2 linked regions of the Vallitalea longa genome follow. The protein of the gene in region 1 binds, or shares a complex with, the protein of each later gene. Links are inferred from orthologs where the notes say so. Each region holds a gene or a part of one and is shown in the gene's direction. Other genes may lie near its edges. The genes, in order: rimM and rpsS.

Region 1 (14,787 bases):
AACACAAAAAACATATTGTATACAATGAACAATAATATTATAATAGAGTAAAGTACATTATATTTTAGTTAGAGAACTGAAAGGAGTTTATTAAATTGAGTTTTATAAACAACATTAAAAACAGAGCAAAAAAATTAAATCAAACAATCGTATTACCTGAATCATTAGAAAGAAGAACAGTAGAGGCAGCTGCAAAAATTCTTGATGAAGAAATAGCAAGAGTAATTCTTATAGGTAATAAAGATGAAATAGCAAAAGTGGCAGAAGGTTTAGATATTTCAAAGGCTATATTTGTAGACCCTAGTTCATTTGATAAAATGAATGATTATGTTAAAGATTTAGTAGAACTTCGTAAAAATAAAGGTATGACATGTGAAAAAGCAGAGGAATTATTGAAAAAAGACCCATTATATTTAGGTGTCATGATGGTTAAAGAAGGAATGGCAGACGGTATGGTTGCTGGAGCAGTTAATGCAACAGCTAATGTATTAAGACCTTCTTTACAAATATTAAAAACAGCTCCAGGTACTAAATTAGTATCAGCATTCTTCGTTATGGTAGTACCTAATTGCGAGTATGGTGCTAATGGTACTTTCTTATTCTCTGATTCTGGTTTAGTTCAGAATCCTAATTCTGAAGAATTAGCTTCTATAGCAATCAGCTCAGCAAAATCATTTGAAGACTTGGTAGAAGTTGAACCAGTAGTAGGTATGTTATCTCATTCTACAAAAGGTAGTGCAAAACATGCAGACGTTGATAAAGTAGTTGAAGCAGTAAAAATTGCAAAAGAACAAAATCCTGATATTAAATTAGATGGAGAATTCCAATTAGATGCAGCTATCGTACCAAGTGTTGGAGCTTCAAAAGCACCAGGTAGTGAAGTAGCAGGAAAAGTTAATGTTCTAGTATTCCCTGATCTTGATGCAGGAAATATCGGATATAAACTTACTCAAAGACTAGCAAAAGCAGAAGCTTATGGACCAATTACTCAAGGTATAGCAAAACCAGTTAACGATTTATCAAGAGGATGTACAGCTGATGATATCGTAGGAGTAGTTGCAATAACAGCAGTACAAGCATCATTATAAAAAAATAAATTATAAAATACATTTAAAGGAGATTGTTCAAAGTGAATATATTAGTATTAAATTGTGGTAGCTCATCACTAAAATATCAATTGATAAGTATGGAAAATGAAAAAGTCTTAGCAAAAGGTTTATGCGAAAGAATAGGAATTGATGGTTCAAGAATCAAACATACTAAGATTGGTGAAGATACTGTAATTATAAATGGGGATATGCCAAGTCATAAAGACGCTGTTCAATATGTTATTGATGCGTTAATTTCAAAAGATCATGGCGTAATCAAGAGTATGGATGAAATCAATGCGGTTGGACATAGAATTGTACATGGTGGAGAAGAATTTGCAAGTTCAACAGTTTTAACTAAAGAGGTAATTGAAGCTGTTGAGAAGTGTTCTGACTTAGCTCCTTTACATAATCCAGCTAACTTGATTGGTATAGATGCATGTAAACATATCATGCCTAATGTACCTATGGTAGGGGTGTTTGATACTGCTTTCCATCAAACAATGCCAGCAAAAACTTATTTATATGCGTTACCATATGAATATTATAGAAAATACAAATTAAGAAGATACGGATTCCATGGTACATCTCATAAATACGTTTCTAACAGAACTGCTGAATTCTTAGGTAGAGATATCAAAGATATGAAAATCGTAGTTTGTCACTTAGGTAATGGTGCTAGTGTTTGTGCTGTAGATGGTGGAAAATCAGTAGATACAAGTATGGGACTTACTCCTCTAGAAGGATTGGTTATGGGAACTAGATCAGGAGATATGGACCCAGCAATCGTTCAATTCCTAGCTGATAAAGAAGGATTATCAATTGATGAAATTAATACTATTTTAAATAAAAAATCAGGTGTTCTTGGTATTTCAGAAATATCAAGTGACTTCAGAGATTTAGAAAATGCTATAGAAGAAGGAAATGAAAGAGCAAGACTTACAATGGATGTATTTTCATACAGAGTCGCTAAATACATTGGAGCTTATGCTGCTGCAATGAATGGAATCGATGCTATCGCATTTACAGCTGGACTTGGTGAAAATAATGCGGAAGTAAGAGAAGAAATATGTGCATACCTTACTTTTTTAGGTGTTGAAGTAGATAAAGAAGCTAATAAATGTAGAGGCGTTGAAAAAGACATATCTACTAAAGATGCTAAAGTTAAAACAGTAGTAATCCCTACTGATGAAGAAATGACAATTGCCAGAGAAACTGCTAGACTTATTTAATTAAACTGAGTAACATGCATATTCTACCATAATTTTGTTAAAAATGTTGACAAAAGTATAATTGATATGTATAATTACATGTGGTTATTTTATACGTTTCCCTGTCAAAAAATAATATGATTGGGGTGTTGATATGAAGTTTAATTTAACTGATTTATTATCCAATGACCGGATGAATAAAAAGATATCTACTGATGTTAGCATCAATGAATTTAAATTTGGTGGAATTACTTACCGAACAGCTGATCTCGTTCATATTGACCTTGAGATTACTAATCTTGGGTACAAAGAAATTAAGGTGGAGGGATCGGTAAAAGGAACACTTAAGATTCCTTGTGATAGATGCATGGAAGAAGTAGATTATAAAGTCGAAACTAATTTTTCTAAAGACATCAAATTTGATGATGATAATGAAGAAAAAGTTCAGTATATTGATGGATACAATCTTGATTTAGAGAAATTAGCTTTAAATGAATTAATCATTGATTTACCTATGAAAGTATTATGTAGCGATACATGCAAAGGTATTTGTAATCAATGTGGAACTAATCTCAATAAGGGTACTTGTAACTGTGATAATAGTGAAATAGACCCTAGATTAGCTGTATTTAAAGATTTATTTAAAGAGTTTTAAGGAGGTGTCACAACAATGGCAGTACCAAAAAGAAAATCTTCAAAAGCTAGAAGAGACAAACGTAAAGCTAACTGGAAATTAACTGCACCTAATTTAGTAAAATGCAGTAAATGTGGGGAATTAGTTATGCCTCATAGAGTTTGTAAATCATGTGGAACATACAAGAATAAAGTAGTTATTGAAACTGAATAATTATAAGGCAGCTTACGCTGCCTTTAATTATTTAGCTACTTTGATAAATTTAGCAAGTTTGAATTATTAGAAAATAATATATATGATTACCTCAAATACGATTAGCTATTCTAGAAATTTTCAAATATATGTTGAAAATATGGTAAAAATTTAGTATAGTATTTTTAGAATGTAGATTAGAGGGTGTAATGATGCAAGAAATGATAACTGTTGCAGTTGATGCAATGGGTGGCGATAATGCCCCAAACGCAATAATTAAAGGCTGTATTGAATCAATAAATGATGATAGTCACATAAAGATTTATTTAGTGGGTAATAATATTATCATAAATGAACAACTAGCAAAGTACACATATAATAAAGAACAACTAGAGGTAGTAGATGCAAAAGAGATTATTGATACTTGTGAATCTCCTGTTATGGCTATTAGACGAAAAAAAGATTCTTCTTTAGTGAAAGCTTTTAATCTAGTGAAAGATAAGAAAGCAAATGCTTTAGTATCTGCTGGTAGTACTGGAGCTATACTTGCTGGAGGAACTTTTATAGTAGGCAGAATCAAGGGAATCGAAAGACCTGCTCTTGCTCCACTAATTCCTAATAAAAAGGGAGTGTCATTACTGATTGACTGTGGTGCCAATGTAGATTCAAAAGCAAGTTATTTAGTTCAATATGCTAAAATGGGTTCTATCTACTTTGAGAATGTGATGGGAGTGAAGAATCCAAAAGTTGCATTAGTTAACATTGGTGAAGAAGAGTCCAAAGGGAATAACTTAGTGAAAGAAGCTTATTCTTTACTAAAGAATGAGGATATCAATTTTATAGGTAATATCGAAGCTAGAGAAATACCTGAAGGAAAAGCTGATGTTCTTGTATGTGATGCTTTTGTTGGTAACATCATTTTAAAGTATACTGAAGGATTTGCCTTAACTTTGTTCAGTATGCTAAAAAAACATTTATTGAAAAATTTCAGATCGAAAATTGGAACATTATTACTAAAGCCAGCTTTAAAAGATTTTAAGAAAAGTTTTGATTATACTGAGTATGGTGGAGCACCATTACTTGGTTTGGAAGGTTTAGTTGTTAAGACACATGGTAGTTCAGATTCAAAAACGATTAAGAATACAATATTGCAATGTAAAAAGTTTTCTGACCAACAAATTAATGATAAAATAAAAGAAAACATAAAAATCTAATTAATAAAAAAGGGGGCAAATTAAATGGAATTTGAAAAATTGGTTTCAATTATATCTGAATTTACAAATGTGGATGAATCACAAATCACAAAAGATACAAAATTCGTTGATGATTTGAATGTTGATTCATTGGACTTAGTTCAAATAATTATGGCTCTAGAAGAAGAATTTGATATTGAGATTGATAATGAGCAGGCAGAAAAGATTGTAACAGTAAATGATGCAGTCGAAGCAATAAATTCTCAAATTAATAACGACTAATGGAAGCCCTTACAACAAGGGCTTTGCTTTTAGATAACCATAACGAAGGAGGAGAACATATTGAGAAATAAATACAAAAATTTAAACGACTTTCAAAAGATTATCAATTATAAGTTTAAAAATGTAAAATTATTATCTCAAGCATTAACACACAGTTCATATGCTAATGAACACAAAATGTCTAAATTTGAAAACAATGAAAGACTAGAATTTTTAGGTGATGCAGTTCTTGAAATCGTAACAAGTGATTTTTTATTCAGAAAATATACTGATATGCTGGAAGGCGAATTAACTAAATTTCGGGCTAGTATTGTATGTGAACCAACATTAGCTAATTTCTCCAATGAAATAAAATTAGGAGAATACATTAGACTAGGTAAGGGTGAAGAAAATTCTGGAGGTAGATTTAGAGCATCAGTTTTATCAGATGCAGTAGAGTCATTGATAGGGTCTATATATCTAGACGGTGGACTAGAATCTGCTAGACAGTTTATTCTAACTACATTATTGAATGATGTTGAAAAAAGAAAATTATTTATCGATAGTAAAACCCATCTACAAGAGATCATACAAAAAACTAGTGAAGAACCAATTGAATACATAATAGTTAAGGAAAAGGGACCTGATCATAATAAATTATTTATGGTAGAGGTAAGACATGAAGGAAAAGTGATAGGTTATGGAAGAGGTAGAAGTAAAAAGTCTGCTGAACAAGATGGAGCGTATGATGCGATTAAGAATATCTAATTATATTCAATTGACAGTGTACAATTGACAACTATCAAAAAGAAATTTGAGTTAATAATTGTCCATTGTTCATTGCCAATCAATTTACATTATAGTTAAACATGACATAATTTGAATAAAAATGCTAGACACTTCTCTTGAAAAAATATTAGTGCAGGACAATACCTAATTGTTCTGCACTAAAAAAGCAACTACGTGATTTATTCTCATCTTATAGGAAAATCCTATTTTGTTCTGGAGAATATTTCTAATGCTCCTATTCCATATGTTGAAAGTAAAAATTTCCTGTAGTACAAGAAAAGGAGATAATATGTACTTAAAAAACGTTGAATTACAAGGATTCAAATCCTTTGCTAATAAGATTAATTTTGAATTTAATGAAGGAATAACAGGAATTGTTGGTCCTAATGGTAGCGGTAAGAGTAACATAGCAGATGCTGTACGTTGGGTTTTAGGTGCTCAAAGTGCTAAACAGCTAAGAGGTTCTAAAATGGAAGATGTTATTTTTGCAGGTACTGAAAACAGACGCCCTGTGGGATATTCCCAAGTAGATATAACTATAGATAATCATGATAAAAGAATGGCTATCGACTATTTGGAAGTAACCATATCAAGAAGGGTTTATCGTTCTGGTGAAAGCGAATTCTATATTAACAAAACACCATGTAGATTAAAAGACATTCATGAGTTGTTTTTAGATACAGGAGTAGGTAAAGAAGGATATTCTATTATTGGACAGGGTCAGATAGATAAAATTTTAAGTACTAAACCAGAAGACAGAAGAGACTTATTTGATGAAGCTGCTGGAATAGTTAAATTTAAGAGAAGAAAATCCGAAGCTTATAAAAAATTAGAAGAAGAAAAACAAAATCTTCTTAGGATAAATGACATTATAACAGAACTTGATAGTCAAAAAGGCAATTTGGAAGGACAAGCAGAAATAGCTAAGAATTACCTTCAGTTAAAAGAAGAATTAAAAAAACATGAAGTCAACATATTCATAACTGAATTTGAAAGATTAGATAAAAATATAAATGAAATAAGTGAAAAAGAAAAAAATGTTAATGAAGAAATTAATACAGTCAACAACAAATACGAAGAGATAAAATTGAAATATAATGAAATCAATACTTCTATACAGGATATGGGTAAGGAAATTGATACTAAGAAAGATGAAATTGCTGAAAATAATCTAGAAAAAGAGAGAATAGAAAACAATATTAACATTAATAACGAGCGTATTAGTTCCATAAGTGAATCGAATAATCGAATACAACAAAATATAAATCAATTGAATACTAAGAGTCAAGTTAATGTTGCTGATATAAAAGAGACAGATGAAGAAATAGTCAATCTGAAATCTCATATTGAATCATTAAACAAACAGTTAGTGGAGAAAGAACAAGAATGTACAGATGTATCTAATGAAATTGTAAGCAATGAAACTATGATTGAAGAAATTAAGACCAATATCATAGAAAGACTTAATGAGATAACGGTAGTAAAGAGTAAAATCCAAAGATATAGTACGATGCTAGAGAATATAGAAAACAGAAAAAATTTCTTGACTGATAAAATTAATAAAGTACATAATGACCAAACTGTTTTGAATGATAAAAAAGAGCAGTTGGAACAAAATATAAATGTTGCGCAAGAAGACTTAGTGTCTATAAAAAAACAATCTTCATCAACGGTTGAAAAAATAAAAGAGATTAATGAGCAAAAACATAATATAGATGACAAATTAAATATCCTTAATAAGGAAATCAATCAATACAAATCTAAATACAATGCTCTTAATGATATAACTGAACATTATGAAGGCTATAATTATAGTATAAGAAAAGTTATGGAGCATAAGACTAATAACAATATAGATTCAGTTCTTGGTGTAGTAGCTGATATTATTAAAGTCGATAAAAAATACGAAATAGCTGTAGAGACAGCTCTTGGTGGTGGTGTTCAGAACATTATTACAAAAGATGAAGAAACCGCTAAGAGAATGATTAATTATCTAAAGGCCAATAAATATGGTAGAGCTACTTTTTTGCCTTTGACTAGTATTAGAACTAGCAGAAACTATAATCCTATCACCAATGAAAAAGGGTTTATCGGCTATGGTAATGAATTAGTCATGTATGATGATATGTATGACAATATAATAAAATATCTTTTGGGAAGAGTAGTCATAGTTGATAATATTGATAATGCGGTTAGGCTAGCCAGAAAGTATAATTACAAATTGAAGATAGTTACACTTTCAGGGGAAGTATTAAATCCAGGTGGTTCGTTAACAGGAGGAAGTTACAAGAACAAAGCTAATAATTTCCTTTCCCGAAAAAGAGAATTGGACGAATATAAGCTTAGAATACAAGAATGTACAAGACAGTACAAGACTACCACTGAAAAACGTGAAGAAATAGTTGCGGAAAAAAATAGACTTTCCGTTAAATCCAAAGAATTGATTTCTAATGAGCATAATCTTAATATCAGATTGAATTCATTACAAATAAATCTTAATCAGATTGAAAAAGATACCGAAAAACTGCAACAAGAAATTAATGACAGTAAAGTAGAATTTGATGAATTGAATTCTCAGAACCAAGAACTAACTGCAACTACAGAAAAATATAATGAAGAGTTAAATGGTACTGAAAATGAAAATACTGATGCAGAAGATAAGGTTATAAGTTTAACACAAATAATTCAAGAAAAAAAAGCAGTAAAAGATTCTTTATCTGATGAAATAACTAATGTGAAAATAGAATTGACATCTACAAGACAAAAATTGAATAGTTCTCAAGATAATATCGACAGATTGAAAAAAGAGCTAGAAGATATCAAAGAACAAAAAGATGAATTTATAGTAGAGTCACAAAACAATAAACAGGATATTGAATCAAAGATTAAACTTATAAATGATTATAAAGAACAAATAGAAGTCATAATTGATAAAATCAAGGCTATGGAAAATGAACTTAATCAACTAAATAAGAACAAAGAAGAATTATCAGCAAAACAGAACTCGTTATTTAGTGATAGAGAGAACTTAAGTGAAAAATCCAAGTTATTAGAAAAAGAGATCATGAGGCTTCAAAATTATAGAACTAAATATGAACTACAAAAAGAAAATACAACCAATTACATGTGGGAAGAATATGAATTGACTTTTAACATGGTTAATGAATATCGAGATGACCTTGGAAGCATAACCCAACTAAAAAGCAAAGTCAAAGAACTAAAAAGTAAAATCAAAGAATTGGGAGATGTGAATGTTAATTCTATAGAAGAATATAGAGAAGTAATAAATAGATTCAACTTCTTATCTGAACAAAAAGAAGACTTGATAGTGGCTAAAGAGAAGTTAATAGGTATTATCAGTGAACTTGATAAAGAAATGATTAAACAGTTCAAGTTGAAATTTAAAGATATACAATCACAATTTGACCTAGTATTCAAGGAACTTTTTGGTGGAGGAAAAGGGTTATTATATCTAGTAGATGAAGACAACATACTAGAATCAGGAATTAATATTATAGCACAACCTCCAGGTAAGAAATTACAGAGTATGATGCTTTTATCCGGTGGAGAAAGAGCATTTACCGCAATAGCTTTACTATTTGCCATACAAAGGTTAAAACCTTCTCCATTCTGTGTTCTTGATGAGATAGAGGCAGCACTTGATGATGCTAATGTAGAAAGATTCGCGAAATATTTACAGAAACTTTCAACTAAAACACAGTTTATCATTATTACGCATAGGAGAGGTACAATGGAAGCAGCAGATGCATTATATGGTATTACTATGCAAGAAAAAGGTATATCCACACGAGTATCTGTGAAACTCATTGAAAGTGAATTAACAGGATAAAGACAAAAAATGTAAAACAGCTGTTTACAAATATTTAGGAGGAAATATGGGCTTATTTAACTGGAAAAAAAATAAAGCAAAAAAAGCAGAGAAGGAAAAAGAGATAGAAAAAGACAATTTAATCAACGATGATATAAATGAACAAGAAAATGTTGATATTGAAGAACAGCAACAATTAGAACAAGAAAATATATCAAACGAAGAACATCAATCTATAGAACAAGAAGATATATCAAATGAAGAACAGAGCTTACAAGATGTGAATACTGATGTAATTGAAGAACAAGTAATTGAAGAGGATACCAACATGGAGGATCAAAATGATACTCCAGAAGAAGAAAAAGGTAAAAATAAAAAAGGATTCTTTGGTAAACTAGTAAAAGGATTGACTAAAACAAGAAATAATATCTTAGGTTCAGTCGATCAAGTACTTAATTCTTTTACCAAGATAGATGAAGACTTCTATGAAGAGCTGGAAGAAGCACTGATTATAGCTGATCTAGGTGTAAATACTGCTATTAAGATTATGGAAGACTTAAAGTCAAAAGTGAAAGAACAGAAAATTAAAGATACAGCTCAAGTTAGAGAATTACTCATGGAAGAATTAAAGCAATTGATGAAAAACGATGGTGACATTTATGATTTTACTGAAAAGAAATCAGTCGTTTTAGTAATTGGGGTTAATGGCGTAGGTAAAACTACTACTATCGGTAAATTAGCTCACCAGTATAAAGATAATGGTAAAAAAGTCATATTAGCTGCGGCTGATACATTTAGAGCTGCTGCCATAGACCAATTAGCTGAGTGGTCCAATAGAGCAGGGGTTGAACTTATATCACAACAAGAAAATTCTGATCCTGGAGCAGTCGTTTTTGATGCTGTACAAGCTGCAAAAGCAAGAAATTCAGATATTCTCATATGTGATACAGCAGGAAGACTCCATAATAAAAAGAATTTGATGGAAGAGTTAAGAAAGATATTTAAGATTATAAACAGAGAATATTCTGAAGCGCATAAAGAAGTATTACTAGTCCTTGACAGTACTACAGGACAAAATGCTCTTCAACAAGCTAAACAATTCAAAGATATAGCTGATATCACTGGAATTGTGCTTACTAAACTCGATGGAACAGCAAAAGGTGGTATAGCTATCGCTATCCAAACGGAACTTAATATTCCAGTAAAATATATTGGTGTCGGAGAAGGAATTGATGATCTACAGAAATTTGATTCAGATGATTTTGTTAATGCTCTTTTTGACCAATAAATGACTTTATTCTTTTATGAAATATAAAATTATTATTAATTATGATAAATAACTTGACAACCATTACTGAATATCATATAATACCATCTGTAAAGTAATTAACCTTTACAGGTGGTGATTTAATTTTGAGTAATATTTTTAAGAAAACATTACTATATGATTTTTATGGTGAATTATTAACTAAGCACCAAAAAGGAATATATGAATTATATCATTTGAACGATTTATCTTTGGGAGAAATATCGGAACAGCTGGAAATTAGCAGACAAGGTGTTTATGATACATTAAAGAGATGTGATAGGCAACTTGAAAATTATGAAAACAAGTTACAGCTAGTTGATAAGTTTTTGATTAACAAACAGAATATCGAAAAGATCTATAGTGATGCAAGTGAAATTTTGGATGAATTGAGAAGTAGTGACCAGACTAAAAAAGAAATAGTAGATAAAATAGTTAATATACAGAAGACTTGCAATAGGATAATAGAAGAGTTGTAGATAATCTATAGAGTGGGAGGTTAGTTTATGGCATTTGAAAGTTTAACAGATAAATTTCAGAATATATTTTCTACCCTTAAGAAAAAAGGAAAACTTAATGAGCAAGATGTTAAAGCAGCTCTAAGAGAAGTTAAATTGGCATTACTAGAAGCAGATGTTAACTTTAAGGTTGTTAAAAAGTTTGTCAATACCATAAAAGAAAGAGCTGTCGGACACGAAGTTATGGAAAGCTTGACTCCGGGTCAACAGGTTATTAAGATTGTTAATGAAGAATTGATTAAATTGATGGGGGAAGAAAAAGCAGATTTGACTTTTTCAAAAGAGCCTCCAACAGTATATATGATGGTTGGTTTACAAGGAGCAGGTAAAACAACTACAACTGCTAAACTTGCAGGTAAACTCAAAAAAAGTGGGAAAAAACCTCTATTGGTTGCTTGTGATGTATATAGACCAGCAGCCATAAAACAACTACAAGTTGTTGGAGGACAGATAGATGTCCCTGTATTCACGATGGGAGACAAAAACAAGCCAGTCAATATTGCAAAAGCAGCTATTGAGTTTGCCGAAAAAAATGACAACAATGTTATTATTATTGATACGGCTGGTAGACTTCATATAGATGAAGACATGATGAATGAATTGATTGAAATAAGAGATACCATTAAGCCACAGGAAATATTATTGGTTGTAGATGCTATGACTGGACAAGATGCTGTCAATGTAGCTGAGAACTTTAATGAAAAAATAGGTGTTGATGGTGTAATCTTAACCAAATTGGATGGTGACACTAGAGGTGGTTCTGCACTTTCAGTAAGAGCAGTAACTGATAAACCTATTAAATTCGCTTGTATAGGAGAAAAACTTACTGATATAGAAGTATTTCATCCTGAAAGAATGGCATCTAGGATTCTTGGTATGGGTGATGTTTTGACACTTATAGAAAAGGCTTCCGAAGCGATTGATGCAAAGAAAGCTGCCGAGATGGAAAGAAAGTTTCGAAAAGCAGAATTTACTTTTGACGATTTCCTAGAACAGATGCAACAAGTTAAAAAACTAGGATCTATAGGTGATATTGTTTCCATGATTCCTGGTATGAACAAGCAGATGAAAGATGTTGAAATAGATGATAAGGAATTCATGAAAGTAGAATGTATGATACAATCTATGACACTGGAAGAAAGAGCTAATCCATCAGTAATCAATCCTTCTAGAAAAAGAAGAATAGCTAATGGCTCAGGTACTAATATACATGATGTCAATAGATTCATAAAGCAATTTGAACAGGCTAAAAAGATGATGAAACAATTTAGTGGTATGATGAATGGTAAAAAAGCTAAAAAAGGATTATTTAATAAATTTCCTTTTATGGGCTAGTTAATTAATTTTAGTTAGTCTAATATAGATTTTATTTTATTAGGGAGGTGAAACACTAATGGCAGTAAAAATGAGATTAAAGAGAATGGGTGCAAAAAAAGCTCCTTTTTATAGAATCGTAGTTGCTGATTCCAGATCACCAAGAGATGGTAAGTTTATAGAGCAAGTTGGCTACTATAACCCAACAACTAATCCTGTTGATTTAAAGATAAATGAAGAAGTTGCTAACAAATGGTTAAGTAACGGAGCTCAACCTTCTGATACAGTCAAAAGATTGTTAAAGCAAGCTGGAGTTGTAAAGTAATTGTTGGAGGTGTACAACATGAAAGAATTAGTGGAAGTTATCGCTAAAGCATTAGTTGATAATCCAGATGATGTTAAAGTAAATGAAATTGAGGGAGAACGCTCAATTATATTAGAGTTAAAAGTTGCACCTGACGATATGGGAAAAGTAATTGGAAAACAAGGTAGAATTGCTAAGGCTATAAGAACTGTAGTTAAGGCAGCAGCAACTAAAGAAGAAAAAAGAGTTGTTGTAGAGATTTTACAATAAGGTTAGGGATTCCCTAACCTTTTTATTATACTATAGGAAATATTTTTTATTAGAATAATGGATTCAGAGTTTATTCGAAGATTTTGGGAAAGATATATAATAAAAAAATATATGAAGGTGAGTGTATGGATTACTTTAATATTGGTAAAATAATAAATACACATGGTATCAAGGGTGCAGTTAAAATAATACCTTTAACCGATGAACCCAAGAGGTTCGAATTACTTGAATATGTGTATATAGACAGCAAGAAAAAATTACAGAAATATACAATTGAAGATATTAGATATTTCAAAAATCTAGTCATAATAAAATTTAAAGAACTAGAAGATATGACAAGTGCTGAAGCATTGAAAGAGTCAATAATAAAAATACCTAGAGAATTAGCCTTACCACTTGAAGACGATGAATATTATATTAGCGATCTAATAGGAATAGAAGTCAGTACTGACGATGGAGAAGATCTAGGTAATATAAAAGATGTTATAAGAACAGGAAGTAATGATGTATATGTAATAGAAGCTGATGATAAAAAAGAAATTCTGATTCCAGCTCTAAAACAATGCATAAAAGAAGTTGATATGGAAAATAAAACCATGGTAGTTTCATTACTGGAAGGATTGATTGATTAGTGAGATTTAACATAATGACATTATTTCCAGATATGATAAGACAAGGTCTAAATTCAAGCATTATAGGTAAAGCACAAGAAAAAGACTTGATTGAAATAAATACGATCAACATTAGAGATTATGCTTACAATAAACATAAGCAGGTGGATGATTATCCATATGGCGGAGGTGCTGGTATGGTTATGCAACCAGAACCTATTTATGAGGCATATAAGAACATAATAACTAAGAGTGAAGAAAAGCCACGGGTTATATATCTAACCCCACAAGGCAAAACATTTAATCAAGAAATGGCTATGGAATTATCGAAGGAAAAAGAGTTAACTTTCTTATGTGGACATTATGAAGGTATAGATGAAAGAGCTATCGATATGATAGTTACCGATGAGGTATCTATAGGTGACTATATACTAACTGGTGGAGAACTTGCTGTAATGGTTATGATAGATGCTATTTCAAGATTAGTACCTAATGTGCTATCTAATGAAGTGTCTGCTGAAACAGAATCATTCGACGATAATCTATTAGAATATCCACAGTATACAAGACCTGCTGTTTTCATGGATAAAAAAGTACCAGACATATTATTATCCGGACATCATAAAAACATTGATGATTGGAGAAGAGAGCAGTCTTTGATACGAACATATGAAAAAAGACCAGATCTATTAGAAAAAGCAGATCTTACAGATAAAGATAAGAAATTTCTAGATAAATATTGCAAATTAAAGGGAAGTATGTTATAGTAATTTAATGTGAGTACGGATGGTCCTCTGTTACATTAGTGTAATTAAGAACATCTAGATATTAGGAGGAAACACATGAACGATATAATACGTAAAATTGAACAAGAACAATTAAGAAAGAATGCTTTAACAGAGTTTAACGTTGGTGATACTATCAGAGTATATGCTAAGGTTAAAGAAGGTAACCGTGAAAGGCTACAAATGTTTGAAGGCGTAGTTATTAAAAGACAACATGGTAGTAACCGTGAAACATTTACAGCAAGAAGAATTTCTTATGGTGTAGGTGTTGAAAAAACTTGGCCATTACATTCACCAATTATCGATCATATCGATGTTGTAAGACATGGTAAAGTAAGAAGAGCTAAACTTAACTACTTAAGAGACAGAATCGGTAAAGCTGCTAAAGTAAAAGAATTAATTAGATAATAAGATTATTTCAATACGCAGTTTAACTAAGGATTTTAGCTATAATAGTTACATGGTATAGTTTAATGGCTATT
Region 2 (16,142 bases), on another replicon or contig:
ACAATTCCCACTAGAGAGAACTAGAAATATTGGGATCATGGCTCATATTGATGCAGGTAAAACAACACTAACAGAACGTATCTTATTCTATACTGGAAGAACTCACAAGATTGGGGAAACTCATGAAGGTGCAGCTCAGATGGACTGGATGGAACAAGAACAAGAAAGAGGAATAACTATTACTTCCGCAGCTACAACATGTCAATGGTTAAATCATAGGATTAATATTATTGATACACCGGGGCACGTTGACTTTACAGTAGAAGTAGAACGTTCACTCCGTGTTTTAGATGGTTCTGTAGGTGTATTTTGTGCAAAAGGTGGAGTTGAGCCACAATCCGAGACAGTATGGCGTCAAGCAGATAAATATAGAGTACCTAGAATGGCATTTGTTAATAAAATGGATATTATGGGTGCAGATTTCTATAACGCTGTTGACATGATGAGAGATAGACTTGGTGCCAATGCAGTACCAATCCAATTACCAATTGGAGCAGAAGATGATTTTGTCGGTCTTATTGACTTGATGAATATGAAATCATATATTTACAAAGACGATTTAGGTCAAGAAATATCAGAAGAAGAAATACCAGCTGATATGTTAGAACAAGCAGAAGAATACAGAGAAGCTATGGTTGAAGCTATTGCTGAAACTGATGAAGATTTAATGGAAAAATATCTTGAAGGTGAAGAGGTTACTGTTAAAGAATTAAAGAAAGCTCTTAGAGCAGCAGTTATTAATGTTGATATTATACCTGTTCTATGTGGAACAGCATATAGAAACAAAGGTGTCCAAAAATTATTAGATGCAGTTGTTGAATTTATGCCAGCTCCAATAGATGTACCTGCTATTCAAGGTATTGACCCAGATACAGAAGAAGAAGTAGAAAGACCATCTTCAGACGAAGAACCTTTCTCAGCATTAGCATTCAAGATTATGGCAGACCCATTTGTTGGAAAACTTGCATTCTTTAGAGTTTATTCAGGAACAACTAATTCAGGTTCTTATATATTTAACTCTACTAAGAATAAAAAAGAACGTATGGGACGTATTCTTCAAATGCATGCTAATAAAAGAGAAGAAATCAGTAAAGTATACTCAGGAGATATTGCAGCAGCAGTAGGTTTAAAAGTTACTTCAACTGGTGATACTCTATGTGATGAAAAGCATCCAGTAATACTTGAATCAATGATTTTCCCAGAACCAGTTATTCACGTAGCTATAGAGCCTAAGACAAAAGCTGGTCAAGAAAAGATGGGTATCGCTCTTGCAAAATTAGCAGAAGAAGACCCAACATTCAAGACTCACACAGACCATGATACTGGTCAAACAATTATATCTGGTATGGGTGAACTTCATCTAGAAATCATTGTAGACCGTCTACTTAGAGAATTTAAAGTAGAAGCTAATGTAGGTCAACCTCAAGTTGCTTACAAAGAAACAATCACTAAAGAAGTTGAAGTTGAAGGTAAATTCGTACGTCAATCAGGTGGTCGTGGACAATACGGACATTGTAAAGTTAGATTCTCTCCAATGGACGTAAACAGTGAGGAAACTTATGAATTTGTTAATGCTATAGTTGGTGGATCTATTCCAAAAGAATATATACCAGCAGTAGATAATGGAATTCAAGATGCAATGAGTACTGGTATACTTGCAGGATATCCTGTACTTGGTATTAAAGCAGAGTGTTATGATGGATCATATCATGATGTTGACTCATCTGAAATGGCATTTAAGATTGCTGGTTCTATGGCATTTAAAGAAGCTATGAAAAAAGGTGGAGCAACTTTATGTGAACCAATCATGAGAGTTGACGTTTCAGTACCAGAAGATTACATGGGTGATGTTATTGGTGACATCAACTCACGTAGAGGACGTATTGAAGGTATGGAACCTCGTAATGGTGTTCAACAAATCCACGGATTTGTACCATTATCACAGATGTTCGGTTATGCTACTGACTTACGTTCCAAAACTCAAGGTAGAGGAACATATGTAATGCAATTCGATCATTTTGAGCCACTACCAAAATCAATACAAGAAAAGATTATTGCTGGTAAAGAAACAAATTAATTTGTACACTTTGACGAATAATCGTATTGTAATATGAAATAGTAATAAAAAACTTGCAAAATTTAATTTAATAAAATATAATTGAAAAAGAAGACCAATTCAGAAATGAATGGACAAATTAGGGGATTTGCCCTAGATATAAAAGGAGGAAGATTTTAAATGGCTAAAGCTAAATATGAAAGAACCAAACCACACGTTAATATTGGTACTATTGGACACGTTGACCATGGTAAAACAACATTAACAGCTGCAATTACAAAAACTATACATGAAAGATTAGGAACTGGAGAAGCAGTTGCTTTTGATAATATTGATAAAGCTCCAGAAGAGAGAGAACGTGGAATCACTATCTCAACAGCACACGTTGAGTACGAAACTGAAACTAGACACTACGCACACGTAGACTGTCCAGGCCATGCTGACTATGTTAAAAATATGATTACTGGTGCAGCACAAATGGATGGAGCTATCTTAGTTGTTTCAGCTGCAGATGGTCCAATGCCTCAAACCCGTGAGCATATTTTATTATCAGGCCAAGTTGGTGTTGAATATATTGTTGTTTTCATGAACAAATGTGACATGGTTGATGATGAAGAATTATTAGAATTAGTAGAAATGGAAATCAGAGAGTTATTAACTGAATATGATTTCCCAGGTGATGATATTCCTATCGTTATGGGTTCTGCTTTAAAAGCATTAGAAGACCCAACATCAGAATGGGGAGATAAGATCTTAGACTTAATGAAAGAAGTAGATGCTTATATTCCATCTCCAGAAAGAGATATTGACAAACCTTTCTTAATGCCTGTAGAAGACGTATTCTCAATTACTGGTCGTGGTACTGTTGCAACTGGTAGAGTTGAACGTGGAGTACTTCACGTATCTGACGAAATTGAAATCGTTGGAATTGGAGAATCAAGAAAAGTTGTTTGTACAGGAGTAGAAATGTTCCGTAAATTATTAGACGAAGCTCAAGCTGGTGATAACATCGGTGCATTACTTCGTGGTGTTCAAAGAGATGAAATCGAAAGAGGTCAAGTATTAGCTAAACCTGGTACAATTACTCCTCATACTAAATTTAAAGCACAAGTTTACGTTCTTAAAAAAGAAGAAGGTGGACGTCATACTCCATTCTTCTCAAACTATAGACCACAATTCTATTTCAGAACTACTGATATTACTGGTGTAATCAACCTTGCAGAAGGTGTAGAAATGTGTATGCCTGGTGATAACATTGAAATGGAAATTGAACTTATTGCTCCAATCGCTATGGAAAAAGGTTTACGTTTCGCTATCCGTGAGGGTGGAAGAACTGTAGGTGCTGGATCAGTAGCAGAAATTATTGAATAATATATTTTATTTAATATTGAAAAAGCAGTGCTTGATGCACTGCTTTTTTTATGGTTAGAATTGTTGGGGGCTAGGTGGAGGGGGTATTAGTGGTAGGTTTAACTTGCCTTACCCAAAAAGCGGTCGGTCTGCGTTAAACCTACCACTAATACCCCTGTAGTTTGGGCTAGTAAGCTTGTACGGGAGATATGTAATTGGATTCCCTTGTTTTTTTATAATAATTATGAGGAGTTATTAAAGGTAGTGTGTGGGGATAAGATGTTGTTGTTATGAGGTTGGTAGAGGTGTATGAGGTTGATTTTATAGATTGGTATGGGGATAAGATATTTTATTTGTTGATAGGGGGTTAATAATATTTTGATATCTATGAGAGAAGAAAAACATAGTGGTATTAGACAGTTCACCTAAAGGTTATGATAATTTTTATATGGTTTTGATAGGAAGAAGTATATAGGATTTGAGTTAAAGGGTTATGTACTTAGAAAAGTTAAGTTGATGAAGTATTATAATTACGTTAGGATTATTAGGTTTTTGATGAATAGGGCATTTATGGTCAAGAAATCAATATGATGTGATGATATAATATAGTTAATAATTCTAAGGAGGAGAGAGATAAAGAATGTATGAGTATAATGAGATGCAAGGAGTTATTGATTATATTGAAGAGCATTTAGATGAAGATTTGTGTATTGATATGTTGGCAGAGATGGGGATGTTGTCCAAGTTTTATTTTCAGAGGCTGTTTTATAAGCTTGTTGGTGTTACGGTTATGGAGTATGTTAGGTTAAGAAGATTGGCTAAGGCTTCTGAGGATATTAAAGATGGTGGAAAGATTACGGATATTGCTTTTAGGAATGGGTTTAATAGTTTAGAGAATTTTACAAGGACCTTTAAGGCGGTATATGATATGACACCTACTGAATATAAGAAGAAGGATATACCTCTTGCACATTTTTACAAGCCTGATTTGTCTTTGAAATACAGATCAGTGGATATTGGAGTTCCTCTGGTAGCTTCTGGAGTTGTTATAGAATTTAACGTTAAGAAGATAGAGGAAGACATTAAGATAATGGGAATTGTTAAAGAATGTGAGATGGGGGTTGCGGGTCAAGATAATCCTGGAGTTGCATGGAATGAGTATGTTGAAGTCAAGAAGGATATACTTAATCAGAGTGATGAGAATGTAGAGTTCGGTGTATCGTTTCCATCCAATAAGAAAGATTGGTTCAATTATCTGGCGGCAGTACAAGTTGATGATTTTGATGATAATGATAGCAGATTATATCAATATGTCATACCAAAAGGTTTATATGTAGTATGTACTTTTTCGGCAGAGAATTTCTTTGAGTTGACTAATGCAGCACTGGATAAGGCTATGGCTTATCTTTTGCAATCTTGGCTTCCTAACAGTGATTATGTCATGATAGGTGATTTTGCGGCAGAGTATTATGATTATAGGTGTCTAAAAGACCATCCCAATCCACAGCAAGTACAGGTACCGCCTATAGATATTATCAAGAATCCACCTGAAATGGATATAATGGTATTGGTTAAAAGAAAATAAATGGAGAATTTATAAAAGCAGTGCCTATGGGTACTGTTTTTTGGTTAAAATTATAATATATACCAAATAAAATAGTTGAATTTTACATTACTTATTTGAGATTTTTTAAAACATGAAAAAACTATAAAAAAATCTCGAAAAACCCTTGCATTATAGACATTCTTAGTGTATACTATTAAATGCTGTGACAAAGATAGCGTTGAAATGTGAGGTTGCCGCAAAAGCGGGTAATTCACATGGAGCGAATGTCATGTTCAAGAAACTGGCGGCAAGGTCACTGTACAATATAAAGTCAAAGCGATGTAGGCTTGATTTGAGTGTGTTGAGTATATGATACACACGGAGCGATGTACAGTCACCACTTGTCGTACTAGAGTACGAAAAGGAGGCGACTTTTTTTATGGCAAGTCAAAAAATGAGAATTAGCTTAAAAGCATACGATCATCAATTAATCGATCAATCTTCAAAGAAAATTATTGAAACAGCTAAGAAAACTGGTGCTAAGGTGAGTGGACCAATTCCATTACCTACTAAGAAAGAGGTTGTAACTATTCTTAGAGCTGTGCACAAGTACAAAGATTCCAGAGAACAATTCGAACAAAGAACTCATAAAAGATTAATTGACATACTTATGCCAACAGCTAAGACAGTAGATGCTTTAATGAGACTTGAACTACCTGCAGGGGTAGATATCAAAGTAGATGTTAAATAATTATACGAAATAGTATAATATCCCTTAGAGGTTTATATAAAGACTATAAGCCATCTAGGATGATTACACATAAGTGTAATCCGCTGTAGATTATTAGGAGGTGCAAAGGAAATGAAAAAAGCTATATTAGCTAAAAAAATCGGTATGACTCAAATATTTGAAGAAAGTGGAGAGTTAGTACCTGTAACAGTACTAGAAGCAGGACCATGTACAGTTATTCAAGTGAAAACTGTAGAAAATGATGGATACAAAGCTGTACAAGTTGGATTTGGTGATAAGAAAGAAAAACTTACTAATAAGCCAATGAAAGGTCATTTTGACAAAGCAGGTGTTAGCTTTAAGAAGCATATAAAAGAGTTTAGACTTGATAATGCTGATGAATTTGAAGTAGGAAATGAAATCAAGGCTGATGCATTTGAAATTGGCGACAAAGTAGATGTTTCTGGTGTATCAAAAGGTAAAGGATTCCAAGGATCAATTAAGAGACATAACCAATCAAGAGGACCAATGGGTCATGGTTCTAAGTCACATAGAGTATCCGGATCTATGGGTGGAGCTTCTTCACCATCAAAAGTATTCAAGGGTAAAAAATTACCAGGTCATATGGGTAGTGAAAATGTAACAGTTCAAAACTTAGAAGTAGTAAAAGTTGATGTAGAAAATAACTTGCTTCTAATTAAAGGTGCTGTACCAGGACCTAAAAAATCAATAGTAACAATAGTAAATAGCGTAAAAGCTTAGTTAATACGTAGGAAGGAGGAACGAACATGGCTAAAGTTTCTGTTTACAACATGGAAGGTAAACAAGTTGGAGATATAGAACTTAATGACAATATATTTGGTGTAGAAATAAATGAACACTTAATGCATATGTCAGTTGTAGGACAGCTTGCAAATAAACGCCAAGGCACACAAAGTGCTAAAACTCGTTCAGAAGTAAGAGGTGGCGGTGCTAAGCCTTGGAGACAAAAAGGAACAGGTAGAGCGAGACAAGGATCAATTCGTGCACCACAATGGACAGGTGGTGGAGTTGTATTTGCTCCAAAGCCAAGAGATTATTCAATTAAATTAAACAAAAAAGAAAAAAGAGCGGCATTAAAATCAGCATTAACTTCAAGAGTAAATGACAATAAAATAATTGTTGTTGATGAATTGAAATTTGATGAAATTAAAACTAAAAAAATGAGTACAGTTTTAGATAATCTAAATGTACAAAAAGCTTTAATAGTTTTAAATGATAATGACAAAAATGTTATATTATCAACTCGTAATATTAGAGGTGTAAAAACAGCATTAACTAATACAATTAATGTATACGACATTCTTAAATATGATACTTTTGTGGTAACTAAAGATGCTGTTGCTACAATTCAGGAGGTGTATGCATAATGGCTGAGTTAAGATATTATGATGTAATATTAAAACCTGTTGTTACTGAGAAAAGTATGGAAGTTATGGCTGAGAAAAAATACACTTTCTTAGTTAATCCAGAAGCAACGAAAACTCAAATAAAAGAAGCAGTCGAAAAAATGTTCGAAGGAACAAAAGTCGAAAGAGTCAATACTATGAACAACATCGGTAAAGTAAAAAGAAGAGGTATGACTTTTGGAAAAACTGCTAAAACAAAGAAAGCTATTGTTAAATTAACAGAAAGTAGTAAAGAAATAGATTTCTTTGAAGGAATGTAATAAATAATAGCAAATAAAGTATAAATATCTAGTTCATAGATAGTTAAAAGATACACACGGTAGCGTGTGTGAATATACTTTTGAAAGGAGTGCAATTCATGGGTATCAAAAAATATAACCCTTATACACCTTCCAGAAGACATATGACAGGTTCTACTTTTGAGGAGATCACTAAAAAAACTCCAGAAAAATCATTGGTAGTAAGTCTTAAAAAGCATTCTGGACGTAATAATCAAGGTAAGATTACAGTAAGACACCGTGGTGGCGGGTCTAAGATTAAATATAGAATGATAGATTTCAAAAGAAACAAAGATGGTATTCAAGGTAAAGTAATAGCTATTGAATATGATCCAAACCGTTCAGCTAATATTGCTTTAATCCAATATGCAGATGGTGAAAAACGTTACATCCTATCACCAAACGGATTAAAAGTTGGTCATAAAGTAATGAGTGGTTCAGAAGCTGAGATTAGAATCGGTAATGCATTACAATTAAAAGACATTCCAGTTGGTTCTAGTATTCATAACATTGAAATGAAACCAGGTAAAGGTGGACAATTAGTTCGTTCTGCTGGTAATGTTGCTCAACTTATGGCAAAAGAAGGAAAATATGCTACACTTAGATTGCCATCAGGAGAAATGAGAGTAGTTCCTATACTTTGTAAAGCTACAATAGGTCAAGTTGGAAATATTGATCATGAACTTATAACAGTTGGTAAAGCTGGACGTAAACGTCATATGGGTATTCGTCCTACAGTTCGTGGTTCTGTTATGAACCCTAATGACCATCCACATGGTGGTGGAGAAGGTAGAGCTCCTATCGGTCGTCCAAGTCCAATGACACCTTGGGGTAAACCAACAATTGGTTATAAAACTAGAAAGAAAAATAAGCATTCTAATAAATATATTATAAGAAGACGTGGAAGTAATAAATAATAACCACTAAAAGGAGGTTTGAGTTAATGGCTCGTTCACTTAAAAAGGGACCTTTCGCAGATGCACACTTATTAAATAAAGTAAGAGCATTAAATGAAAAAGGCGATAAACAAGTAATTAAAACATGGTCAAGACGTTCCACTATTTTCCCTGAAATGCTAGGTCATACTATTGCAGTTCATGATGGAAGAAGACATGTGCCTGTTTATATAAGCGAAGATATGATAGGACATAAATTAGGAGAATTCGTGCTAACAAGAACTTATAGAGGTCACGGAAGAGAAGAAAAGAAATCAAAAGTACGTTAATGCAGTATGGAAGGAGGCTAATTTATAATGGCTAAAGGGCATAGAAGTCAGATAAAAAGAGAAAGAAATGCTAACAAAGATACTAGACCTAAAGCAAAAGTATCTTATGCTAGAGTATCACCAACAAAAGCTAAAATTGTTCTTGATACAATCAAAGGAAAAGATGTAGGATCAGCCGTAGGTATTTTAAATTATACACCTAGAAATGGTGCTAGAATTATAGAGAAATTATTGAAATCAGCTATAGCTAATGCGGAAAACAACAGTGGATTAGATCCAGCTAAATTATACGTTGAAGAAGCTTTTGCTAACAAGGGACCTACAATGAAGAGAATCAGACCAAGAGCACAAGGTAGAGCGTATAGAATAGAGAAGAAATCTAGTCACATCACAATCATTCTTAACGAAAGATAGATAAGGAGGGAAAGAATGGGACAAAAAGTTAACCCACATGGATTAAGAGTCGGAATTATTAAAGACTGGGATGCAAAGTGGTACGCAGAAAAAGATTTTGCAGACCTTTTAATAGAAGACAATAAATTAAGAACATATATCAAGAAGAAATTATATTCAGCTGGTGTATCTAGAATCGAAATCGAGAGAGCATCAGAAAGAGTAAAAATCAACATTCATACAGCTAAACCTGGTATCGTTATTGGTAAAGGCGGTTCATCAATTGAAAAATTAAGAACTGAATTACAAAAAATGACAGCCAGCAAAGTAATTGTTAATATAGTAGAAGTAAAAAGACCAGAAAAAGACGCTCAATTAGTAGCTGAAAACATTGCTCTTCAACTTGAAAATCGTGTTTCTTTCCGTAGAGCTATGAAACAATCAATGGGTAGAACAATGAAAGCAGGAGCAAAAGGTATCAAAGCTATCTGTTCAGGACGTTTAGGTGGAGCAGAAATGGCTCGTACAGAATCTTATAATGAGGGAACAATTCCTCTACAAACACTTCGTGCAGATATCGATTATGGATTTGCTGAAGCAAATACAGTATATGGAAAAATCGGTGTAAAGATATATATCTATAATGGCGAAGTTCTTCCTGGTCAAGTTACTAAGAAAGAAGGGAGAGGGAAGTAATGTTAATTCCAAAGAGAGTTAAACGCCGTAAACAATTTCGTGGTAACATGAAAGGTAAAGCGTTAAGAGGAAATAAAATTAACTACGGTGAATATGGTATTGTTGCATTAGAGCCTTGTTGGATAAAATCTAATCAAATAGAAGCTGCCCGTGTTGCTATGACTCGTTATATCAAACGTGGTGGTAAAGTATGGATTAAAATTTTCCCTGATAAACCAGTTACAGCAAAACCTGCTGAAACAAGAATGGGTAAAGGAAAAGGATCACCTGAATATTGGGTGGCAGTAGTAAAACCAGGCCGTGTAATGTTCGAAATTGCTGGAGTTGAAGATGAATTGGCTAAAGAAGCATTAAGACTTGCTATGCACAAGTTACCATGTAAATGTAAAATTTATTCTCGTGCAGAGCTAGAAGGCGGTGATAATTGTGAAGTCAACTAAATATATTGAAGAATTAAGAAATAAATCTGCAGCAGAACTTAATGAAGATTTAGTTACTGCAAAAAAAGAATTATTTAACCTAAGATTTCAAAATGCGACTAACCAATTAGATAATACAGGTAGAATAAAAGAGGTTAGAAGAAATATAGCTAGAATTCAAACAATTATAACTGAGCAATTAAAGGTTGCTAGATAACCTTGAAAGGAGGAGTTCAATTGGCTGAAGAAAGGAATCTACGAAAAGTTCGTGTTGGTAGAGTAGTTAGTGATAAAATGGATAAAACAGTAGTTGTAGCTGTTGAGAATAATGTAAAACATCCATTATATGGTAAAGTTGTAAAAAGAACTTACAAATTAAAAGCCCATGATGAAAAAAATGAATGCGGCATTGGCGATAGAGTACGTGTTATGGAAACAAGACCATTATCAAAAGATAAAAGATGGAGATTAATAGAAATATTAGAAAAAGCAAAATAAGTTTTGTATTTGCTGAAAGGAGGTTCATCTAATGATCCAACAAGAATCTAGACTTAAGGTTGCGGATAATACAGGTGCAAAAGAGATACTTTGCATAAGAGTATTAGGCGGATCAACTAGAAGATATGCTAACATTGGAGATGTAATAGTTGCTACTGTTAAAGATGCAACACCAGGTGGCGTTGTTAAAAAAGGTGAAGTAGTAAGAGCTGTAGTAGTTAGAACTAAAAAAGGTGCACGTCGTAAAGATGGTTCATATATCAAATTTGATCAAAATGCAGCAGTTATAATCAAAGATGATAAAACACCAAAAGGAACTCGTATTTTTGGACCTGTTGCTAGAGAGTTAAGAGAGAAAAAATACATGAAAATCCTATCATTAGCACCAGAAGTACTATAGGGAGGTGTAGTAATTGTATAAGACTAAACTTAAATCAGGTGATACTGTTAAAGTTATTTCCGGAAAAGACAAAGGAAAAGAAGGAAAGATTTTAACTGTAGATAGAAAAAATGGTAAAGTAATTGTTGAAGGCGTTAACATGGTTACAAAACATACAAAACCAAGTGCTGCTAATCAACAAGGTGGTATCATTCACCAAGAATCTGCATTAAATGCTTCAAAAGTAATGTATGTTCATAAAGGAAAACCTACAAGATTAGGTACTAAAATCGTTAAAGAAGATAGAGATGGACGTACTAAAAATGTTAGATATAGAGTAGCTAAATCAACAGGTGAAGTTATAGATTAATAGTAGAGAGGAGGCTAACTAGCGTGAGTAGAATAAAAGAAATTTACAATAATGAAATTGTAGATGCTATGATGAAAAAATTTAACTATAAAAATAAAATGGCTGTACCTAAGATAGAAAAAATAGTTATAAACATGGGCGTTGGAGAAGCTAAAGAGAATCGTAAGATCCTTGATTCTGCTGTTAGTGATTTAACAATAATTGCTGGTCAAAAGCCTGTGATTACAAAAGCTAAAAAATCTGTTGCAGCTTTCAAAGTAAGAGAAGGTATGCCAATCGGATGTAAAGTTACACTTAGAGGAAGCAGAATGTATGATTTTGCTGATCGTCTAATTAACTTAGCTCTACCAAGAGTTAGAGACTTCAGAGGTGTTAACCCTAACGCGTTTGATGGTAGAGGTAACTATGCTTTAGGTATAAAAGAGCAATTAATCTTTCCTGAGATCGAATATGATAAAGTTGATAAAGTTAGAGGTATGGATATTATCTTCGTTACTACAGCTAAGACTGATGAAGAAGCTCGTGAATTATTAACATTATTCGGAATGCCTTTTAAAAAATAATAAGGAGGGAATCGATTAAATGGCAAAAACATCAATGAAAATTAAACAACAAAGTAAGCCAAAATTTTCATCAAGAGCTTATAATCGTTGTAGAATATGTGGAAGACCTCACGGATATTTAAGAAAATATGGAATATGTAGAATCTGTTTCCGTGAATTAGCGTACAAAGGACAAATCCCAGGTGTTAAAAAAGCTAGTTGGTAAGATTTAGTAATAGGAAGGAGGCCACAAATTATGACAATGAGTGATCCAATCGCAGATATGTTAACAAGAATCCGTAATGGAAATACTGCTAAACATGATTTTGTAGATGTACCTGCTTCAAAAATGAAGCAAGCAGTTGCTGATATTTTAGTAAATGAAGGGTACGTTAAAGGATATAAATTAATAGAAGACGGTTTAATTAAAACAATCCGTGTTGAAATGAAATATGGTAGAGATAAAAATGAAAAAGTAATCGCAGGAATTAAGAAAATTTCTAAACCTGGACTTAGAGTATATGCAGGCAAAGATGAGTTACCAAAAGTTTTAGGTGGACTTGGAACTGCTATCATCTCAACTAATAAAGGAATCATTACTGATAAAGAAGCTAGAAAACAAAATGTAGGTGGAGAAGTAATTGCTTTTATTTGGTAATTATTAATCTGGAAAAATAGACTTATAAAATATAATAAAATGGATGAAGCTTTGCTTATAATAATAAGCAAAGGTATTTAATCCGAGGAGGTGCAAGCATGTCACGTATTGGTAAATTACCTGTAGAGATCCCAGCAGGAGTGGAAGTAAGTGTTACAGAGAGCAACTATGTCACTGTTAAAGGGGCAAAAGGTACTTTAGAACAACAATTACCAAAAGAAATGTTAATTTCTAAAGAAGAAAACCAAGTAGTTGTAAATAGACCAAATGATTTAAAGAAAATGAAATCATTACATGGTTTAACTAGAACTCTAGTTGCAAACATGATTGAAGGAGTAACTAAAGGTTACGAAAAGAAATTAGAGATCAATGGTGTTGGTTATAGAGCACAGAAAAAAGGAAAGAAATTAGTATTATCTTTAGGATATTCACATCCAGTTGAAATGGAAGATCCAGAAGGTCTTGAAGCAGTTGTAGAAGGACAAAATGTTATTATCGTAAAAGGAATTGACAAAGCAAGAGTAGGTCAATACGCAGCGGAAATAAGATTTAAGAGACCACCTGAGCCATACAAAGGCAAAGGAATCAAATACGCTAATGAAGTTATTAGACGTAAAGAAACTGGTAAATAGTAAAATAGTAAAGGGGTGAAATCCATGATAAAGAAAACATCACGAACTAAAGTCCGTGTTAAGAAGCATAGAAGATTACGTAATAATATTACTGGTACTTCAGAAAGACCTCGTTTAGTGGTTTTTAGAAGTGACAAACATATGTATGCGCAAGTTATTGATGACTTAACAGGTCATACTTTAGCAGCTGCTTCTACAGTAGAAAAAGACATTAAAAGTAATTTAGAAAAAACTAATAATGTAGCTGCAGCAACTCTTGTTGGAGAAACTGTTGCTAAAAGAGCTGTAGAAAAAGGTGTCAAAGAAGTAATTTTTGATAGAGGCGGATACATTTATCAAGGTAAAGTAAAAGCATTAGCAGATTCAGCAAGAGAAGCTGGATTAAAATTCTAAGTAAGGAGGTAAAAGCATGAAGCGTACAATGATTGATGCTAGTAAGCTAGATCTAAGAGAAAAAGTAGTATCAATAAGACGTGTTACTAAGGTAGTAAAGGGAGGTCGTAACTTCCGTTTTGCAGCTTTAGTAGTGGTCGGAGATGAGAATGGGCATGTAGGCGCAGGTGTAGGAAAAGCTACAGAAATTCCTGATGCTATTCGTAAAGGTATCGACGACGCTAAGAAAAGACTTATTGAAGTTCCTATAGATGAAAATGGTAGTATTCCTCACGATTTTATCGGTAAATTCGGAAGTGCTTCCGTCTTAATGAAAAGAGCACCAGAAGGAACAGGTGTTATAGCTGGTGGACCTGCTCGTGCCGTACTTGAACTTGCAGGAATTAAGAATATCAGAACAAAATCATTAGGATCAAATAATAAAAATAATGTAGTAACAGCTACTGTTGCAGGACTTGACGGACTTAAAACTCCTGAAGAAGTAGCAAAACTTCGTGGAAAATCAATTGAAGAGCTTTTAGGATAGGAGGGAACCAAGATGGCAAATAAATTAAGAATTACTTTAGTTAAATCCACAATTGGAGCCATTCCTAAACATAGAAAAACAGCAGAAGCTTTAGGCTTAACTAAACTTCATAAAACTGTTGAACAAAAAGATAATGAAGCAATTAGAGGTATGGTCAATGCTATACAACATTTAGTAAAAGTAGAAGAAGTTTAATCGGGTTAAAATAAGCAAGGAGGTGTAACAGCATGAATTTGACAGAATTAAAACCAGCAAAAGGTTCAAAGAGAGCAAGTTTCAGAAAAGGAAGAGGTCATGCTTCTGGAAACGGTAAGACTGCAGGAAGAGGACAAAATGGACAAAAATCTCGTTCAGGTGGTGGCGTAAGACTTGGATTTGAAGGGGGTCAAATGCCATTATATAGAAGACTTCCAAAAAGAGGTTTTACTTGTAGAAACTCAAAAGAAATCGTTGGAATTAATGTTGATGTCTTGAATAGATTCGAAGCAGATGCAACAGTATCTGTTGAAACTTTAATTGAACAAGGCGTTGTTAAAAATCCTAGAGACGGTGTTAAAATATTAGGCAATGGCGATTTAACTAAGAAACTTACTGTAAAAGCTAATGCATTTAGCAAAACAGCAATTGAAAAAATCGAAGCCGCTGGCGGGAAAGCAGAGGTGGTTTAGATGTTTAAAACACTTCGTGATGCATTTAAAGTACCTGATTTAAGAAAAAAGATAATATACACTATGTTAATGTTTTTTGCTATCCGTATAGGAGCACATATTAGGATACCATTAATTAATCCTGAAGTTGTTCAACAAATGTTTAATCAAGCAGATGATAGTGGCCTATTCCAAATGTTTAATGCATTTTCCGGTGGTGCGTTCAAAGATATGACATTGTTTGCTATGGGTATTACTCCATACATTACATCATCAATCATCATGAACCTTCTTACTATTGCAGTTCCAAAACTTGAAGAAATGCAAAAAGAAGGAGAAGAAGGACGTAAGAAAATTGCAAAACTTACAAGATACGGTACTATTATATTAGCTTTATTACAATCAATTGCTATTTCAATTGGACTTGGAAGAACATTATTCTACGATTATAATATAATATCAGTCATTATAGCTGTTACTGCAATGACTGCTGGTACTGCCTTCTTAATGTGGGTTGGAGAACAAATAACAGTAAAAGGTGTAGGAAATGGTATTTCATTAATTATCTTTATTAATATAATATCAAGATTACCATATGGAACTCAATCATTATATGAATATGCTACAGATGCTAACAAATTAATTCCTGTAATTATATTATTAATCATATATGTACTAATGGTTGCGTTTGTTGTATTAATACAACTTGGTGAAAGAAGAATTCCGGTTCAATATGCTAAGAGAATGCAAGGAAGAAAAGTATATGGTGGACAATCTACACATATACCATTAAAAGTAAATATGGCAGGAGTTATTCCAGTTATCTTTGCTTCATCTTTATTACAGTTTCCTGGAACAATAACAAGATTCTTTGGAGAACCTGAAGGATTTTGGGCTTCTGTAATTAATTTCCTCAATATCACTAATTGGTCCGGAGCTATTTTATATTTTGTATTGATACTATTCTTTGCTTATTTTTATACTTCAATTATATTTAATCCAATTGAAGTTGCTAATAACATGAAAAAGAATGGTGGCTTTGTTCCAGGTATCAGACCAGGAAAGCCAACTATTGATTATATGACAAATGTACTTAATAAAATAGTATTGATTGGAGCTTTAGCTTTAGCACTTATAGCTTTACTTCCAGTAATATTATCAAAAGCATTCGCTATGAATGTTACATTTGGTGGTACATCACTTATTATCGTTGTAGGTGTTGCACTTGAGACAATTAAACAAATTGAATCCCAAATGGTTATGAGACATTATAAAGGTTTTTTAAATGCATAGATGAATAGATTAAGAATGAAGTAAGAAAATAATATTCTATCTTCATTCTAAATCTAAACAACT

Evidence for each region.
Region 2: the proteins of rimM (region 1) and rpsS are in contact, whole or in part, in a crystal structure (PDB 3A1P), measured with the Thermus thermophilus proteins. The link is inferred for Vallitalea longa from one-to-one orthologs. Residues at the interface, in WP_008632437.1 of Thermus thermophilus: Val4, Glu5, Ile6, Gly7, Arg8, Arg22, Gly23, Glu24, Val26, Leu84, Glu85, Glu86, Gly87, Arg88, Tyr89, Tyr90, Tyr91, Phe92, Leu94, Asp111, Ile112, Leu113, Asp114, Ala115, Gly116, Ala117, Gln118, Asp119, Val120, Ile122; in WP_011173711.1 of Thermus thermophilus: Lys28, Arg29, Leu30, Lys32, Thr48, Gln56, His57, Val58, Pro59, Val60, Tyr61, Thr63, Met66, Glu73, Phe74, Pro76, Thr77, Arg78, Arg81, His83, Gly84, Lys85, Glu86, Ala87, Lys88, Ala89, Thr90, Lys91, Lys92, Lys93.

What each region holds. Positions count from the first base shown.
Region 1 is NZ_BRLB01000020.1:68,518-83,304, forward strand. What follows is about bases 12,061-14,787. They hold rimM (ribosome maturation factor RimM), read left to right. Parts: upstream 12,061-13,034; coding sequence 13,035-13,541; downstream 13,542-14,787. Other genes in these bases: ffh (signal recognition particle protein), read left to right, coding at 12,061-12,356; rpsP (30S ribosomal protein S16), read left to right, coding at 12,415-12,660; QMG30_RS21250 (KH domain-containing protein), read left to right, coding at 12,679-12,909; trmD (tRNA (guanosine(37)-N1)-methyltransferase TrmD), read left to right, coding at 13,541-14,287; rplS (50S ribosomal protein L19), read left to right, coding at 14,363-14,713. In the rest of the region: pta (phosphate acetyltransferase), read left to right, coding at 96-1,088; QMG30_RS21195 (acetate/propionate family kinase), read left to right, coding at 1,130-2,320; QMG30_RS21200 (YceD family protein), read left to right, coding at 2,454-2,954; rpmF (50S ribosomal protein L32), read left to right, coding at 2,970-3,146; phosphate acyltransferase PlsX, read left to right, coding at 3,338-4,339; acpP (acyl carrier protein), read left to right, coding at 4,364-4,600; rnc (ribonuclease III), read left to right, coding at 4,661-5,347; chromosome segregation protein SMC, read left to right, coding at 5,658-9,218; signal recognition particle-docking protein FtsY, read left to right, coding at 9,526-10,485; YlxM family DNA-binding protein, read left to right, coding at 10,611-10,982; more of ffh, read left to right, coding at 11,010-12,060. UniProt on the Escherichia coli protein: One of at least 4 proteins (Era, RbfA, RimM and RsgA/YjeQ) that assist in the late assembly stage of the 30S ribosomal subunit.
Region 2 is NZ_BRLB01000001.1:1,077,262-1,093,403, reverse strand. Bases 7,246-9,992 are described here. They hold rpsS (30S ribosomal protein S19), read left to right. Parts: upstream 7,246-8,351; coding sequence 8,352-8,633; downstream 8,634-9,992. Other genes in these bases: rplP (50S ribosomal protein L16), read left to right, coding at 9,722-9,992; rpsC (30S ribosomal protein S3), read left to right, coding at 9,063-9,722; rplV (50S ribosomal protein L22), read left to right, coding at 8,661-9,047; rplB (50S ribosomal protein L2), read left to right, coding at 7,489-8,325; rplW (50S ribosomal protein L23), read left to right, coding at 7,246-7,390. Also shown: fusA (elongation factor G), read left to right, coding at 1-2,077; tuf (elongation factor Tu), read left to right, coding at 2,237-3,427; QMG30_RS04750 (AraC family transcriptional regulator), read left to right, coding at 4,047-4,991; rpsJ (30S ribosomal protein S10), read left to right, coding at 5,392-5,703; rplC (50S ribosomal protein L3), read left to right, coding at 5,815-6,444; rplD (50S ribosomal protein L4), read left to right, coding at 6,471-7,091; more of rplW, read left to right, coding at 7,091-7,245; more of rplP, read left to right, coding at 9,993-10,162; rpmC (50S ribosomal protein L29), read left to right, coding at 10,149-10,358; rpsQ (30S ribosomal protein S17), read left to right, coding at 10,379-10,639; rplN (50S ribosomal protein L14), read left to right, coding at 10,671-11,039; rplX (50S ribosomal protein L24), read left to right, coding at 11,053-11,388; rplE (50S ribosomal protein L5), read left to right, coding at 11,412-11,951; QMG30_RS04675 (type Z 30S ribosomal protein S14), read left to right, coding at 11,971-12,156; rpsH (30S ribosomal protein S8), read left to right, coding at 12,187-12,588; rplF (50S ribosomal protein L6), read left to right, coding at 12,687-13,220; and 5 more genes. UniProt on the Escherichia coli protein: In the E.coli 70S ribosome in the initiation state it has been modeled to contact the 23S rRNA of the 50S subunit forming part of bridge B1a; this bridge is broken in the model with bound EF-G.